DNA from 4 places in the Neobacillus sp. S1115 genome. Region 2 is predicted to be linked to each of the others. Evidence: riboswitches for the same ligand, from Rfam matches in the RefSeq annotation. Region 2 holds a riboswitch; each other region holds the start of a gene.
What was found. A riboswitch is a leader RNA that binds a small molecule or an ion and turns the genes downstream of it on or off. The one in region 2 is predicted to bind cyclic di-GMP.
Positions count from the first base shown of each region.

Region 1: linked by a shared signal. The riboswitch ahead of ACZ5B7_RS06115 (anti-repressor SinI family protein) and the one ahead of ACZ5B7_RS27195 (DMT family transporter) in region 2 are both predicted to bind cyclic di-GMP.
Region 3: linked by a shared signal. The riboswitch ahead of ACZ5B7_RS28700 (kinetochore Spc7 family protein) and the one ahead of ACZ5B7_RS27195 (DMT family transporter) in region 2 are both predicted to bind cyclic di-GMP.
Region 4: linked by a shared signal. The riboswitch ahead of ACZ5B7_RS15665 (hypothetical protein) and the one ahead of ACZ5B7_RS27195 (DMT family transporter) in region 2 are both predicted to bind cyclic di-GMP.

Region 1 is NZ_AP038275.1:1,256,125-1,260,337, forward strand. Features, by position in the region: gene hutH (histidine ammonia-lyase) at 1-633, shown strand, start outside; gene ACZ5B7_RS06100 (hypothetical protein) at 670-870, opposite strand; gene ACZ5B7_RS06105 (DnaJ family domain-containing protein) at 1,004-1,378, shown strand; gene ACZ5B7_RS06110 (hypothetical protein) at 1,418-1,543, opposite strand; cyclic di-GMP riboswitch class I at 1,925-2,017, shown strand; gene ACZ5B7_RS06115 (anti-repressor SinI family protein) at 2,050-2,223, shown strand; gene ACZ5B7_RS06120 (helix-turn-helix domain-containing protein) at 2,256-2,582, opposite strand; gene map (type I methionyl aminopeptidase) at 2,854-3,603, shown strand; gene ACZ5B7_RS06130 (DUF1128 domain-containing protein) at 3,638-3,862, opposite strand; gene ACZ5B7_RS06135 (YtxH domain-containing protein) at 4,042-4,213, shown strand, end outside.
Region 2 is NZ_AP038275.1:5,536,053-5,540,265, forward strand. Features, by position in the region: gene ACZ5B7_RS27180 (YaaR family protein) at 1-208, opposite strand, end outside; gene motA (flagellar motor stator protein MotA) at 312-1,103, shown strand; gene ACZ5B7_RS27190 (OmpA family protein) at 1,180-1,905, shown strand; cyclic di-GMP riboswitch class I at 1,985-2,080, shown strand; gene ACZ5B7_RS27195 (DMT family transporter) at 2,413-3,351, shown strand; gene ACZ5B7_RS27200 (NADPH-dependent oxidoreductase) at 3,434-4,213, opposite strand, start outside.
Region 3 is NZ_AP038275.1:5,888,845-5,893,057, reverse strand. Features, by position in the region: gene ACZ5B7_RS28705 (cadherin domain-containing protein) at 1-1,445, shown strand, start outside; cyclic di-GMP riboswitch class I at 1,629-1,715, shown strand; gene ACZ5B7_RS28700 (kinetochore Spc7 family protein) at 1,776-2,468, shown strand; gene ACZ5B7_RS28695 (HD-GYP domain-containing protein) at 2,557-3,468, shown strand; gene ACZ5B7_RS28690 (quinone oxidoreductase family protein) at 3,793-4,213, shown strand, end outside.
Region 4 is NZ_AP038275.1:3,221,001-3,225,213, reverse strand. Features, by position in the region: gene ACZ5B7_RS15670 (metallophosphoesterase family protein) at 177-1,400, shown strand; cyclic di-GMP riboswitch class I at 1,535-1,622, shown strand; gene ACZ5B7_RS15665 (hypothetical protein) at 1,651-1,866, shown strand; gene ACZ5B7_RS15660 (TIGR03943 family putative permease subunit) at 1,936-2,802, opposite strand; gene ACZ5B7_RS15655 (permease) at 2,819-3,712, opposite strand; gene ACZ5B7_RS15650 (methyltransferase domain-containing protein) at 3,916-4,213, shown strand, end outside.

The DNA.
Region 1 (4,213 bases), 2.0 Mb from region 2:
GTAAAAGAAAAGCTGGAAATCGAAATGAACGCGGCGACTGACAATCCACTAATTTTTGATGATGGAGAAAAGGTCATTTCCGGTGGAAACTTCCACGGGCAGCCAATTGCTTTTGCAATGGACTTTATGAAAATCGCAGTAGCAGAGCTTGCTAATATTTCGGAACGTCGTGTGGAACGGTTAGTTAATCCGCAATTAAGCGATCTGCCGCCGTTTTTAAGCCCGCAGCCAGGCCTGCAATCAGGGGCAATGATTATGCAGTATGCAGCGGCTGCACTTGTTTCAGAAAATAAAACTTTGGCACATCCAGCTAGTGTGGATTCCATTCCATCATCGGCAAACCAAGAGGATCATGTCAGCATGGGGACGATAGCATCAAGGCATGCACATCAAATCATCCAAAACACTCGCAGGGTCCTTGCGATTGAGATGATTTGCGCCATGCAGGCCGTCGAATATCGCGGTGTAGAGAAAATGGCGACCCATACGAAGAACTTCTATGAAAAAGGCCGGGAGCAGGTGGCATCCATTAAGCAGGACCGCATCTTCTCGAAGGATATCGAAAGACTGGCAGAATGGCTGAAAACTGTGGAATTTTCTCAGTTTATGAAGAAATTAAGCTTCGAAAAATAAAACAGAGTAAAAAGGCGTGAAAACTCTTCACGCCTTTTACTCTGTCTGCTCAGGAAGCAGGCGGGCGGTATCCTGCCGCGTGTCCTCTTCCTCAATTCTATTTTTAAAGGCCTCCTGGGTGACAATAAATTCTTCATCACCAATTGCCTGCTCAGCATGACTCGCGGTCATGGTGTTCTTTGGGAATTCACCCGGATGGTTTTTGTTTTTATGATTAAAATGTTCTCCACGTGCCAAGTCTAACACTCCTTTCGTTATCGCTTGTAGCATGCCCCAATAAAGCTGAAATCATTACCGATTTATTTTTCAACCAAAATGGACCTTTGTTATAATAAATCTAGTGAGTATGCTAAAAAAGGAGGGCAATAACATGGATATGTTTCATATTGTCTCAGAAGATCGGATTAAAAAAGCATACAAAGATGGGGAATTTGAAAATCTTCCTGGATATGGAAAACCGCTGAAGCTTGAAGATTTATCAGGTATTCCAGAAGAACTGCGCATGGCTTACAAAATCATGAAAAATGCAGGCTTTTCAGAAGAAGAAAACCATTTACGCAAAGAGATGATGACCATCGAGGATCTCATCAAAAAATGTGACGACAGCGGTAAGAAGGAAGATTTGCAAAAAAAGTTAAATGAAAAGCTTCTTCGCTTTAATCAATTGATGTCAAAACGAGGGGCGAAAACAAATTCGTCCATTTTTAAAAATTACGAACAAAAGGTAGAAAAACGGTTTAAATAAATTCTGATTAGCCAAAAAAAGCTGGCGAGGAGAGAATTTTTACAATTCCTCTTCACCAGCTTTTTCTTCTAATTTGGCAGGCTTGCACATGCGGTCTAAGAAATAACCCGCAAATACCATAAAAGCAATGGGGATTGAAAAGTTTAACACATGAATAATGGTCAAAGCCTATCACCTCTATTTGAATATTAACAATATTCTGTATATTATTATGTTGTTAATATTATATGCTAATCGTCACAAATTAGACAAATGTTTTCGTCATAAAATCAGAGCCAAAAATAAAGAAGGAAAAATTTTCTTCCCACAAATTAGGAGAATATTCGACTTCAAATGCTCTATTATTTTTATATTCCGCTTTAAAGGGATGGAAATTGAAGGAAAAGTTGCGGAAACTTGACTAAATTTGTCTAACAAGGAGGTTCAGAATATGAAAAACGCTGACAAAAACTAACACTATGTTAAAAAAGGACTAGATATAATGAACTTACTAAATAATAATGTGAATTTAGGCCTAGAATTTAAGGACTAATAATAAATAGGAAATTTCAGAAAAGGCAAACCTGGTGAAAGTCAGGGACGCAAAGCCGAGGATCTACGGTGGAAATAGAGAGAAGCTATGATGGCCGGGCTGCCTGAAATACGGGTAAGTATTTTAGGGGGTTGTTAAAATGAAGATGGGGATAGAGCAGATGGAGAAGATTGACAGAGATTGGTTGACACTAATTATGGAAGCTAAGAAAATTGGATTGTCGGTAGAGGAAATAAGAAATTTCCTTAGCGGTAACAACAAATCTGAACAGTTTCATACATATCAAAAGCAAAAAGCATCCTACAAGAATTAAGCATTCTGTAGGGTGCTTTATTTTTGCTCATATTAGCTGTTGCTTTGATTGTTCCGCCATTTATTGAATTCCAAGAACTCGCGGAATTGATCTTTTGAAACACCGGAGGTCATGGCTTCCTTTACTAAATTCATCCAATCATTGTCCAATGCCGTCTTGTCAATCTGCTCATGTATTAAATGCTCAACCGGAATGTTTAATACACCGGCAATCTTTTCAAGAAACTGTATGGACGGATTTTTTTGAAGGTTTCTCTCAAGCGAGCTTAAATAGGATTTTGCAACACCTGCCTGCTCTGCTAGTTCAGAAAGTGACATCTTCTTCTCTTGGCGGAATTTCTTTACGCGGTCACCTATCATGGATTCTCACACACCTAAAAATAATTTATAACATCATTCTATCAAAAAGAATTTGAGAGTACCATATTAAGAACAAAGGAATATGGCAAATTATCGAAATTTGCATAATTAATTTTTACATTGAGAAAGTAGTTTTGAAAAATAAGTCCGTTAGCGTTAATATTAAAGTGTTGCCAAAAATGTCATATAGTAATCGTTTTTTATATACCAGCATTCGCACAAATAGGTCTCCAGACAAAAGAATTTATTCAAAAAGGCAGGGGAACATTACATGATTGTCTTAAAGTCACAACGAGAAATCGAAGCAATGAAAAAGGCAGGGGAAATCCTCGCTGCCTGTCACAAAGAAATTGCAAAAATGATGATGCCAGGGATTACCACTTGGGAAATTGACCAGTTTGTAGAGGGATTTTTAAAAAAGCATAATGCCACTCCGGAACAAAAAGGTTATAAGGGCTACGAATACGCAACATGCGCAAGTATTAACGATGAAATCTGCCATGGCTTCCCGCGCAAAGAACCATTGCAGGAAGGGGACATCGTCACGATTGATATGGTTGTTAATTACAACGGAGCCTTGGCTGATTCAGCATGGTCTTACGCAGTTGGCGAGGTTTCCGAAGAGACTAAGCATTTGTTAAAAGTCACAAAGGAAGCCTTGTACAAGGGAATTGAACAAGCGGTTCCAGGCAACCGGATTGGCGATATTGGTCATGCCATTCAGACTTATGTGGAAAGTGAAGGACTCTCGGTTGTCCGCGACTTTATCGGACATGGGATTGGAGCAGTGATTCATGAAAAGCCGGATGTACCGCATTACGGTTTGCCAGGTAAAGGCCCAAGAATTAAAGAGGGAATGGTATTTACGATTGAGCCAATGGTGAATATCGGATTATTATTCACCAAAATGGATTCAAACGGATGGACAGCAAGGACCGTCGATAGCACCTATTCCGCCCAATATGAGCACACAATCGCCATCACCAAAGATGGCCCGATCATTTTAACTGATCAAGATTAAAAAATAAAAAACAGATCTCATTCGAGGTCTGTTTTTATTTTTTACGCAAGTTTCCCAATTCTTCAACTAGAGCCTGCATTTCATTAGGGCTGAAGGAATTCTTTTTCATTACCATTTCATAAATCTCTTTCAACTCTTCATACATTTCCTCATCAAAATGGGAAGGTTTAATTGCGCCTAGATTCAAAACCTTTAACTTCTCTTTAATTTGCTCAATCATATATTCAACATTTTCTACCGACTTCAACGATAAATCCATTTTCGCGGTCACCCTTTCGGAATTCATATGTCCATCTTTTCATGTTCACTGAATGATGTCAACATAGAAAAATTAGGGTCAGACTTGCATACCCTCTCTAGATAAAGCAAAATAAATGATAGGAAAAATCATTGGAATAATTTTCATTCATTTTTATGATTAAGCAAGGAGAGGTTAAGATGACAAAGAATAAATTTTGGCAGGGAATGCTCATTGGAGCCATTGCTGGCGGAGCGGTCAGTATGTTCGATAAACAAACCCGGCGAATTATGAAAGAACACGTGGGCAGAGTTTCCGGAAAGGTGTCCCATATTGTCCGGCATCCGGGTGAAATGGTCGGGAAGGTAAAGG
Region 2 (4,213 bases):
ATTTTTGAAGATCAGCAGCCGTTCGTGACTGAACCAATCGCTCCCCTTGCTTTTGAATCCCATCTAAAAGGGAGCTTAGCTGCTCTTTTACCAAATTGGTCTTTGAATCTGTCAAAATCTGTTGGAATGAGGATGATTCAGCTTGCTTCGTTTCTTTTGGAAAAAACATTTTTTCGTTTGTGACACCAAATCCGTTACTAACTTTCAAGGGAAAACACCTTCCAAACGCTTAAGTTTGTGATTGTCGATATTTGTAAAACTAAATTACAATAAATTATTAATTTTAGCAATCATTAGAAAAGGAGAAATTTATGACGACATTTATCGGTTTGATTCTGGCTATCGTTTCTATCGGTGTAGGGATGGTATTAAAAGGCGCGTCGTTTGAAGCGTTGGCGAACCCCGCCGCCTTTATAATTATTTTTGGTGGAACGATCTCTGCCTTGTTTGTCGCATTTCCCATAAGTGAAATAAAAAAAATTCCGATGCTGTTGAAAATTGCTTTTGTTGAGCCAAAGCTGCCGAGCCAAGACGAAGTCATCGAGATGATGGTGGAGTGGTCGATGGTGGCTAGACGCGAAGGCGTACTCGCATTGGAGGAAATCGCCGAGTCCGTCGAGGATCCTTTTTTAAAAAATGGCCTTGAAATGATTATTGACGGCAGTGACCGGGACCAAATGGAGGAAATCTTGTTCAGTGAACTGGAAGCAGCGGCAGAACGGCACAAGGCCGGCAGCCTCGTCTTCAGCCAGGCGGGGACGTACGCGCCGACACTAGGCGTTTTGGGTGCTGTGGTTGGTTTAATTGCGGCGCTCGGAAATCTTCAGGACATGGACAAACTCGGACACTCGATTGCCGCCGCCTTTATCGCAACGCTTCTAGGGATTTTTTCTGGATATGTCCTGTGGCATCCGATCTCCAATAAACTGAAGCGCATAGCGAAAAAAGAGCAGGACCTGAAATTGATGATGATGGAGGGACTCCTTGCCATCCAGGAAGGGATAACACCTAAATTGATTGAACGAAAGCTTGCTGTTTATTTGCCAACAAAGGCACGTTTGAAACAGGAGGAAATGGTTGTGAAAGAGGTTGAGAGTCTGTAAGACTGTGAGTTCAACCCTGGAAAAATAGAGGCTGCGTTTTGACTAGGATATCTTGTAAGAAAGGAGGAATAGAACGGTGAGGAGGCGGAGACTGCAAGATAATGAAGAGCATATGGACGAAAGCTGGTTAATTCCTTACGCGGACCTTTTGACCCTGCTGCTTGCTTTGTTTATCGTCCTATTTGCTTCGAGCAGTATCAATTCCGAAAAGTTGCAGCAAATCATGGTTTCGATGAATTCAGCTTTGAGCGGCAAAGGAAGCAGTTTGATTTTAAAAGAAAATGCCAGTTCGCCTGCGGTGAAGCCGCTCGAAAAAACTGCCGGCGAAGAAGAGAAACAGGAAGAGAATGAAAAATTGCATAGCCTGATGGAGAATATTCAAAGCTATATCGAGGCACGCGGCTTGGAGAAGGTCATCACCGTTCAAGACGAGCCTAAGGGAATCAAACTTTCCCTTAAGGATGTCATTTTGTTTGAGTCCGGCAGCGCCGAATTGAAGGGAAATTCCCCTGCAATTTTGGGTGACTTGCTGGATTTGATTAAAGGAGTGCAAAACCCTATCAGCATTGAGGGCCACACGGATAATGTCCCGATTACTGGGGGCAGATTCAGGTCGAACTGGGAATTGTCGTCTGCCCGTGCTTTGTCCGTTCTTTACTTTTTCGAGCAAAATGGCATCTCTTCTGATAAATTACAATTTGCCGGCTTTGGCGAGCAAAAGCCGTTGTATCCGAATGACACAGGAGAGCACCGGCAGGCCAACCGGCGGGTAGATATCATGATTCTAAAAGTCCAAGAATAATTTTTTCCCAATATAAAAAACGGGAAAACACTTGCTGAGACAAGTTGTTCATCGTCAAAATAGTAGTAAATCCATAAATCGTACGAAAAGGCAAACCCATTGAAAAATGGCGACGCAAAGCTACAGGGGCTAAGGTCATTGGTCATTCCGATCACCATGCTAGCCAGCTCCCGAATACGGACTCCTGCGATTTATGACAATAGAAAAGGGGTTGAAAATGGAATGAATACATTATTAGCTAAATTCAAAAAAGAGTGGCACTTGTTTAGGGTGAATTACCATGAGCTGTTGCTTGCAGACTGTCTTGACTATGAGTTGCAGTGCAAGCTCGAACAAAAGATTACTTACCATAAAATGAGATTAAATAGTTATTGTTGAGAATTAATTCCCCCCTTGATTGGTTTTGGACATGGAAAATAAAGGTCTACGAATTTCGAACAATATCTGCGATAATAGTAATAGATTTGTGAGAGTTCATTCAAAACACCATCAAGGAAGGAAGCAGCAATGAAACAATCTATAAGTTCAAAATCCATAAGCCTGGCGCTCACTATATCCATTATTGCCATATCGTTTTCGGCTATCTTTGTGAAATGGTCCGACGCGCCAGCTTCAATTTTAAGTATGTACCGAATGTTGTTTGCCAGTTTGTTATTGGCACCGATGGTCTGGGTGAAACGCAAGGAGTTTAAAAAAGTGAGTCCAAAGAATGGCGCCATGCTCTTTTTCTCCGGAGTTTTTCTGGCCCTGCATTTTGTTCTTTGGTTCGGCTCGTTAAAGTTAACCACGGTTGCAAGCTCGACCATCATTCTCGCACTGCAGCCGATTATTTCGCTGGTAGGCGGATTTTTTCTTTTTAAAGAAAGAACGACTGCTTCCGCACTGGCCACAATGGGGATTGCAATCATCGGAGCAATGATGATTGGCTGGGGAGACTTCGGTTTAAGCGCTGATGCCATCCGTGGCGATCTTCTCTCCTTTTTCAGCGTTATCGCGGTGGTCGGTTATTTATTTATCGGGCAAACCGTCGTGAAAAATGTATCCCACTGGATATACAGCTTTAGCGTGTTCCTCTGTGCGGGGATTGTGCTTGTTGTTTATAATCTGTGGGCCGGAGTGCCGTTTCTCGATTATCCACCGAAGGAATGGGGGATTTTCCTACTGCTAGCCATCGTTCCGAGCCTTAGCCATGTAATTAATAACTGGCTATTAAACTATGTGAACGCGACAACCATTTCGATGAGTATTCTCGGCGAACCAGTCGGCAGCACCATTTTGGCTGTCATCTTACTCGGAGAGCGACTATCAGGCTGGCAAATCGCCGGCGGCCTCCTCGTCCTGCTCGGCGTCTTCTTCTTCATGAGCAAAAAACAAAAAGCCGCCCCGCCAATGCAGAAAGCAGCTGAAAACGAAAACTTCCACATAAACGAAACCCCCGGGGCCTAAGCTCACAGGGGTTTTTGATGCATGGGGACGGTTCTTGTGCCTCATAATAGTGAGGCATCAGAACCGTCCCCGTGCTTCATGTTTATTTAAAGGAAAAGCCGTTTTGTTCAAGAATTTGTTTTAGGTTTTCTCGTAAGCTTGCTGAGGCCGCGATGGTTTCCGGTCTTGTGCATCTTCGTGCCGTGTGTTCGCACCATCCGTAATCCATCCCGTGCTTTTCAGGTTCTCCCGCCAAAGAGACCCTTCTTCCATCATACGTTCTCCTTGAAATCATAATTTGATCATATTCATTCAAATAAGTATCAATTTCTTCTATTGAATAAGTTTCAGCATGAACCGTGACTTGTTCAGGAAGCCGTGGTTTTACACCCCTTCTCATCCCCTCTTTCTCGAAACCGATCGCTAAACCTGCGACTGCATAAACACCCTCCGGTAAACCTAGTTCCGCCATAACTTCCTTTGGATTGTTCCGAATAGACCCTACCGGGACACTACCGAGTCCCAAAGATTCAGCCGCTACTAAAGCATTTTGCAGCGCTAAAGCAGCGTCTACGGATGAAAGCAAAAACATTTCTAGCGTCTTGGCAGAAAACGTATAGCCCTGTCTTTCAGTAACATATTTTAATCGGAAGATATCTGCACAAAAGATGAGAAAAACGGGTGCTTCCTTGATGAAACTTTGGTTTCCCGATAATGCAGCTAACCTGCTCTTTCTTTGCTCATCCTTTACCACGATTATGCTGTATGCCTGAAGATTGGAAGAGGTTGGGGCGCTTCGTGCGGCAGTAGTAATAGCCTGCAAAGCCCCCTCCGGAAGCGGATTCGGAAGAAAACCTCGTACAGATTCATGGGCTGTAAGTAC
Region 3 (4,213 bases), 350 kb from region 2:
TCGTAACAGGAAATAATGCAGGAGCGTTCGCAATGGATGCGTCTACTGGAAAAATAACAGTGGCAGACAGCAGCCAGCTGGATTATGAAAAAGTCCAAAGTTTTACATTAAAGGTACAGGTCAGTGATGGAACACATGAAGCAACCTCAGACGTGAAGATCAACTTAACGAATCTGAATGATAATCCACCAGTTTCAGCGGATGCGGATTTTACAATTGATGAAAAGTCCGCAAACGGATTAAGTATAGGTACCATTACGGCAAGTGATGCTGATGGAGATGCTGCCTTGTATTCGATTGCATCCGGAAATGACAAAGGAATCTTTGTAGTGAATGAAGCGACTGGCGAAATCACGTTAGCAAAGGCTTCTCTTTTAGATGCGGCAGCAAAAGCTGTGCACACACTGACGATTTATGTGAACGATGGGAAGTATACTGCCGTTCAAACGGTTACAGTCCATATTCTTTCAAGTGATACCACCCTTAGCCAATTAACAAGCAGCAAAGGCAACCTAGATCCTGCATTTAAACCGGAGACGACTCGATATTCTATGATGGTCGGGGAAAGTGTGAAGACGATTAATCTAACTCCGGCTACAGCAAATGCGAATGCAACAGTAAAAATTAATGGGAAACAAGTGACGAGCGGTCAAGCAAGTGATGATATCGCCTTGAACGCCGGGAAAAACACGATTGCAATTGAAGTAACGGCTCAAAATGGTCAAAAAGCAGTCTATACTGTTACGGTGACTCGTTTGCAGAAGGTTGTCCCTGCCGTTACTGCAAAAAATGGGATAACAGGAACTGTATCAGATGATCAAGTCAACCTGGTTGATGATAATGGAGCACTCGTTGTAGAGTTAAAGCAGAATCTCGATGAGATAAATACCATTAAATTTACAGGTGAGCAACTAGAAACATTAATCAATAGACATGCAGTGATCAATATTTTGAAAAATGATGTCCAACTCTCAATCCCAGCTGCTAACTTTGCTAAAGGGGAAGACCTTACGTTTAGTTTGGAGAAACTAGACAAAAATCCAGCGCAGCTTCCTTCATCTAATTTGGCGGTGAGTGCTGTTTATGATTTCACGATTAAAAGGGGAGATCAAATTATCAGCCAGTTTGATCATGAAATAGAACTTGCCTATCCAACTGATGGCGTTGATCATCCTGAAGAATTGAAGGTTTACTATTGGAACACAGGTAAGAAGGCATGGGAATTAGTAGGCGGAGTATATGAAAATGGTATGATTAAGGCCATGACTAATCACTTTAGCACCTATGCCGTCTTCCATCCTAATGACCTAGCAGTTAAAAAGAAAGAATCAGATTTACCGAATACTTCAACCAATATGTATAACTGGCTGTTTGCTGGTATTCTTTTCATTCTGCTCGGAGGAGCACTATTCATGGTGCAGCGATTAAGACAAAGAAATAACTAATTTAAAAGGCTGAATTTCAAAGGGAAAAGATTCTTCCAACCTTTGAATTCAGCTTTTTTTTAACATCCTAAGTAATCATGATTTTACAATAAAGGTAAATATAATTAACAAAAATGCAAAATATTACAAAAATAGACATAGATTTAGGTAGTTAGTCCCTGTATAATAATGGTAGACATTCCATAAGAATCATAGCAACCTACCTAAAAGGATAAGACGCAAAGCTATAGGGACTAAAATTGAAACCAACTATGCTAGGAGGTTGACAAATTTTTCATAGGTCTTTTTGGGTGTTTATATTGGAAGAAAAGGGTTGAGAGGAGTAATATAATGAAAAAAGTTTTCTTGATACTATTTTCAGTTGCCATATTCTTAGGAGTAGGATCGCCTGCTTTTGCAGCTGAAAGTGATGATGTTCAAAATGCAATCAAATTAATTGAAAAGACAAACAAAGATATCGATGAAGAAATTGAAAAAGCAGTAAAAAAGGCTGATAAGTTACAAGCTGATTATCTTCTTGATGTTCGTAAAATTGAAGAGGGAGATCAAGTAATCAAATTAAAAAATGAAAAAGAAAAAGTTGTGTCTGACTTAGCAGCAGCTCAAAACGATACGAAAAAACAAGAGGAACTAAACAAAAAGTTAACGGAAATATCTGCAAAAATTGAAAATGAACAAGCAAAAATTAATAGTAAAATTAATGAAATCAATCAGGATATAATGGAAGCGACCCTTCAGCTGGTAACAGTAGACAATAAGGATTCAAAAAAGATAGAAGAAAAGATTAGTAAACTAAATGATAAGTTAAATAAAAGATCTGAAAAGTATCAAGAAAAAACAGAAAAGTTTACGAGCGACCTTCAAAAAACCATTACTGATATTTATGATAAAACGCTTAATATGTCAGCAGAAACAATAAAAAAGGCTGCTGAAAAGGGTGTTCAAGCTGAATGCAGCTGGAAGCTAGTCCGTTTTGCTGATAAGTGGGTATGGATTGATCCTATTAGAATAGTCGGCTGCTAAATTTATTTCACATTTCTGAAAAATATATAGTAAAATAAAAACGAGTTCGAACCTGAGCTCGTTTTTATTCGTATTAAGGCGGGATACCATGGAAGGATTTATGATTGGCAAAAAAGGAACTTTTGTCGAAAAAGTAGATTTCGAAAATAATGGAGTATTTAGTTTGTTAACTCGAGGGGATGGAGTTGAAATTATCCACCAAGGGATAGAAGAAGGAAGAATGTTCTATATTTATCCCAGCGAGAACGCTAATGCTCTGGAGTTTTATTATCTATTATCAGGCCAAGTTGTTTGTGAACTTGATAATCAAAAGTTAACATTAGGTCCTGAAGATTATTTTTCCGCAAGAGGTCTTAAAAATCCAATCCACTTTACCGCCCTTTCGAAAGTAACCTTATTATGCGTGTTTACGGAACAAACCTTTGTTCATATAAGTAAGGACATATCCTCTCTTATGGAAATTACGAAACAAGTAGAATTAAAAGATAGATATACTCATAAGCATAGTGATCGAGTGGCAAAGTATTCTGTGAAAATAGCTAAAAAATTAAAACTAAGTAAAGAACAATTGGAGAATTTAACTGTGGCTGCTGTGCTTCATGACATTGGTAAAATTCATGTGCCAATTGAGATTTTAAATAAACCAGGAAGATTAACGGATGAAGAATTTGAGATTATAAAAAAGCACCCTATAGATGGAGCAACAATGATAAAAAACTCTTATTATCAGGAGTTGGCTCCAATTATTGAACAGCATCATGAAAGGCTAAATGGCAGTGGCTACCCTTATGGATTAAGCGGAGATGAGATTCTTTTGGAAGCAAGAATTATCGCAGTGAGCGATACATTCGATGCAATGACAGAAGATCGTGCTTATAGGAAAGCATCTAAAGAACAAATTGCAATAGATGAACTTAAGAGACTGGCTGGCTCTCATTATGATACAGAAGTGGTGTGGGCCTTCGAACAAATATTAAAAGAAGAAGGACGAATTGACTAATCTTTTGAAAAACGGGGGTAGAGCCCCGCTCAAAGTTGAAAAAGCGCGAAGGAGGGGGCGGTTTACTTGTGATGAAACAAGAAAACCGCCTCCATGTCTTGGTGCTAATCCGAATCCTCTTCAGAGGTTTTCACCCATCCGCCATTGTTTACGGCCATACTGAGACAAGTTCTTTTTAAGTAGTAGATATACCGACCTATTTATGCTAACAATAAAAGAAAGTGATTTTAAAAATGAACTGGTTCGTAATTATAGAGATAACAATATAGTTTTAATTATATTGTCTCACGTTAGTATGACCGCCTTTCTAAATTAACCCTAGAGATGAGGTATTTATATATGAAAGCACTTGTTTTTAATACATTTGGAGGTCCGGAAGTCCTGGAATATTGCGAAGTAAAGGATCCTGTCATCGGTCCGGATGAAATTCTTGTAAGAATGAATGCAATTGGCCTAAACTTTGCAGATATTTATAGAAGGAAAGGAAATTATCATCTGGCCGGGGAGCCTCCCTATATTTTAGGTTATGAAGGTGCCGGAATGGTAGAAAAAGTAGGAGCAGCGGTGCAAGGCATAAGCTCGGGAGACCGTATTGCATTTGCTGATGTTCCATTTGCCAATGCAGAGCTAGTAGCTGTTCCATATGAAAAATTGATACCTCTGCCAGAATCAGTTTCATTTAAGGAGGCTGCCTCTATACTCCTTCAAGGGCTGACTGCACATTATCTTACAAGGGACAGCTATG
Region 4 (4,213 bases), 2.3 Mb from region 2:
TTCTTTTTAATGGATTTTTTCATAATCATTAGGTGAATTATCTTTGTCTAGAATTCTTTACCAATTTATAATCAACAATTTACATAACCTATACAGAGAATTAAAATCTCCTTGCTATGTTAGTAATAGATATATTTTTTAAACTGTGAACTTAAAAAACTAGAGGAGGTTTTGTTATGAGTAATCTGGATTCACAAAAAGAGATGGACAGAAGGAAATTTATCAAAATCGGAGGTATAGGTACACTTGCATTAACATTAGGAGCAGCTGGCCTTCCAAAAGATTTGTTTACTGGGACAGCCTATGCCGAATTAAATGATGATATGAAGCTTCAATTTAATCCAGACGGCAAATTCAAGATTGTTCAGTTTAATGATACACAGGATGATGAAAATATTGACCGCCGTACCATACAGCTGATGGAAAAAGTCCTTGATACAGAGAAACCGGATTTTGTAGTCCTTAACGGAGACAACATCACTGGGGGCTGTGACACTCCTAGCGAAATGGAACAAGCCATCAACAATGTGGCCCAGCCGATGGAGCAAAGAGGGATTAAGTGGGCCATTACATACGGAAATCATGATGAGGATTCCACTCCAAAAAGCGGCCTAAATGAGGAAGATATGCTGGGTATTTATATGTCTTACCGATACAATATGAACACACCTGGGGTAAAAGACATTACAGGTACTGGTAACATGAATCTTCTTATCAAAAATTCAAAAGGGACGGATGCGGCGTTCAACCTCTGGCTGCTTGACAGTGGAAGATATGCTCCTCAAACGATTGCGGGTCAAGATTTTCAAGGATACCCGACATGGGATTGGCTCCGTATGAACCAAGTCAGCTGGTATTATGAGATGTCAAAAAAACTGGAACAGCAATGGGGGCATAAAGTTCCATCGCTAGTATTTATTCATATACCGCTTTGGGAGCACAGATTTATGTGGTTTGGAAGTGTTGACGGAAGAACGGACGCCCATCACGCGAAGGCCTTAATTAAACACAATATTGTGGGCGAAAGAAATGAAGAGGAATGCCCGGGGCCAATCAACAGCGGAATGTTTTCAGCCATGCTGGAAAGAGGGGATGTCAAAGGGGTCTTCTGTGGACACGACCATGTCAATACTTATATGGGTAATTATTATGGAATCTTACTTGGCTATTCCGGCAGCACAGGTTTTGGCGCATACGGCCTACCAGGGGCTGACCGAAATAGATTGCGCGGTGCCAGAGTTTTCAATTTAGATGAAAACACGAAGGACGTTCTTGTGGAAACTCATATGGTGTTTGCTAAAGATTATGGCATCGATTTGACTGCCAATGACCAAAGTACTGCGCCTGCGCCGATAGATGAAAGCAAAAAGAAAGAAAAAGTGATCAAAAGCAAATTTTAAAATGAAGCATAGGGACGGTTCTCACGCCTCAATTTCTAGCAAATATGAGGCATAAGAACCGTCCCCATGCATCTTTCTGATTTTTGGTATGTAATATTTGAAAATAATGTAATATAATTAAAATAATTAGTTTATTTAGATAAAGGCAAACCACTCGAAAGATTGGGACGCAAAGCTACAGGTCTAAGGGTTCGATGAAACTAGGATGGCTGAGCTGCCTAAAATAGTAGATATTTTAGGGGGATTTCATTTGACTACACTTGCTTATGACAACGAACTTGAAATGGATGTGGTGGAACTTAGTGATGAAAATATTATAGAGGGGTACATTACCGCTTTACTAAAAATGGCCGACAAAAATTATAAATTGTTAGAAAATGAATTGTTGAAAAGAAGGTTATTTTTGGTTGCCTTAGAACGCTACGATAGAAGAAAGGCGTTTTTCCACTCCGTCTTTTCTGACTAGAGCACAGAAGCCACTCGAAAAAGAAAGCTCCAAGGACTTTTTAAAGTGCTTGGAGCTTTCTTTTTTATATTAAAAACTATTCCTATAAACATAAGCATCTTTTGGCTGCTCAATGATTTTATAATCCGTCACTTTTAAAATAGGGATTTTCATTTTAAAAGGTTGATAATACATCGTGTCCATCGTTCCCGTTACTTCGTACCACTGATCATTTGGGATGTGGACATTTTCAGGAAATTGAATCATCATTCCGAACACACCAGAGTCAGCAATACAGTGAATAATCCCAAATCGGAATAAAAAGATTTGGTTGCCATTTAACCCCGGACCGTTATATGAAAAACCCTTCATCGTCATGGTTTTCCCAACAAATTCCCCGGAAAAATTGTAGATGACTTCCAGACCTTTTAAATAGTCCTCATCTGTTAAGGTAATATGGTCATTTCCTTTATACGATTTGAATTCCTTTTTGACTAAATCCGTAAATGCATCCTGGCCCATAAATTTACTCATGTCGGGATTTAATATTTGATGCATGCCATAACGGTCGGCCCCGTCCTCTAACGTAGGAAAACTAAATCCTTTGGCATTAACTAATTGTGAATCTAGGGTCGCTACCGGCAAAAACACACCTGTCAAAGCGGGAAGAACAATCATCGTATACGAAACCGTTCTTTTTAACTTTTTTCTAAAAGAAGGCTTTTTATGGTCATGTGAATGATCGTGATGGCATTCATGACATTCCAATTCTATCTCTGATTTTTTCTCTTTAATGTACCATCTGATTCCTTCTACAATAGTCAGGAAGAATAGGGCATAAATCATACTGTAGGAAAGAAAGGAATACTTCATATTAATATACTTCGAAATGTTTCCTGATAAATGCAAATAGAAAAACAAGTTGGTAAACAATAATAAAATCACGACGCGAAACATTTTCTTCCCTCCTCCTTTACAGTAATAGTGAACCGATAAATACGAATGCTGAAATTAACGAAACAAGCAGGATGACGAATTTTGGCTTGAACGTTCCGAACATCATCAGCAGGTTCTTGATATCAACCATTGCACCAAACACCAAGAATGTCACAATTGAACTTTGTGAAAATGTGTTTCTGAAAGACGAAGCAACAAACGCATCCGCTTCAGAACAAATTGATAAAATGAACGCCAGCGCCATCATGACAAGAACACCCGCTACTTTGGAATGTCCAAGTGCCGCTAACGTAGAAGTCGGAATAAATGTTTGCATCGCTGAAGCGATTAACGAACCCATCACCAAGTACTTCCCGACGTGGAAAAATTCATCGATGGTATGAGTGATCACGCTGACCAACTTTTGCTTCGTATTTTGTTTCGAATGGTCATGGACATGAACATGTTCATCCGCATTCAGCCTTAACTGGTTCGTCTTAACCACGAAAGAAAGAACAATCCCAACTAAAATCGAAACCACGATGGCAAACCCGGCACGATACCAAACCATCGTCCAGCTATTGCCAAAGGCGATGTACGTTGAAAAAAGAACGATCGGATTGATAATTGGTCCGGTGAGCATAAACGAAATCGCGGCGGGAAGGGCCACACCTTTTTCGACTAATCTTTTCGTAATGGGAACAATTCCGCATTCACAGCCTGGAAAAATTGCGCCTACGAAACTAGCAGTTATCACCGAAAGAATCTTATTTTTCGGCATGATGCGGACAATCATATTCTCCGAAACAAACACTTCGATCAGTGCCGCAACAAACGCGCCGATCACAATAAAAGGAATTGCTTCTATTATTATACTAATAAATATCGTGTTTAATTGTAACAATTGATTCATAGGAGATCCTCCTGTAATGAAGCCTCAGTTAAAAAACATACAAAATTATAACAGAAATAATGGCAAATGATAATGTTTTTCGTTTCCAGAAGTGGGAAATTTCTTAACCGAATTAATAAATCTTTTGAAAAAATCACAAAAACCTATTATCATAAAACTAAATGTTATTATAACCTGGTCTTAATATTAAGTAATAATTTAGGTAAACTGGAGATTATTGTATGTCAATTGAGACGAAACAAAAGAAACCTAATATTGACGACTATTTTAATTCACTCGGAATCAAAGAATGCAAAAGCAAGCTCGCCTTTTGGAAGCACGTCACTGCTGTAGATTCCGTCTTGGCGGAGGAACTGGAACCGCTTATTTCCCGCAAAAGGAAAGGGAACATATATGATGTGAAGAATCAAACCCTGCCATTTAGTTTAGCGGCAGAATCGTGGACGATGTCCTTTCACAAATCATTGCTCACCTGGGTAAGCCAGCAAAAGCAATTAAAGCCAAAGAGAATTTTGGAAA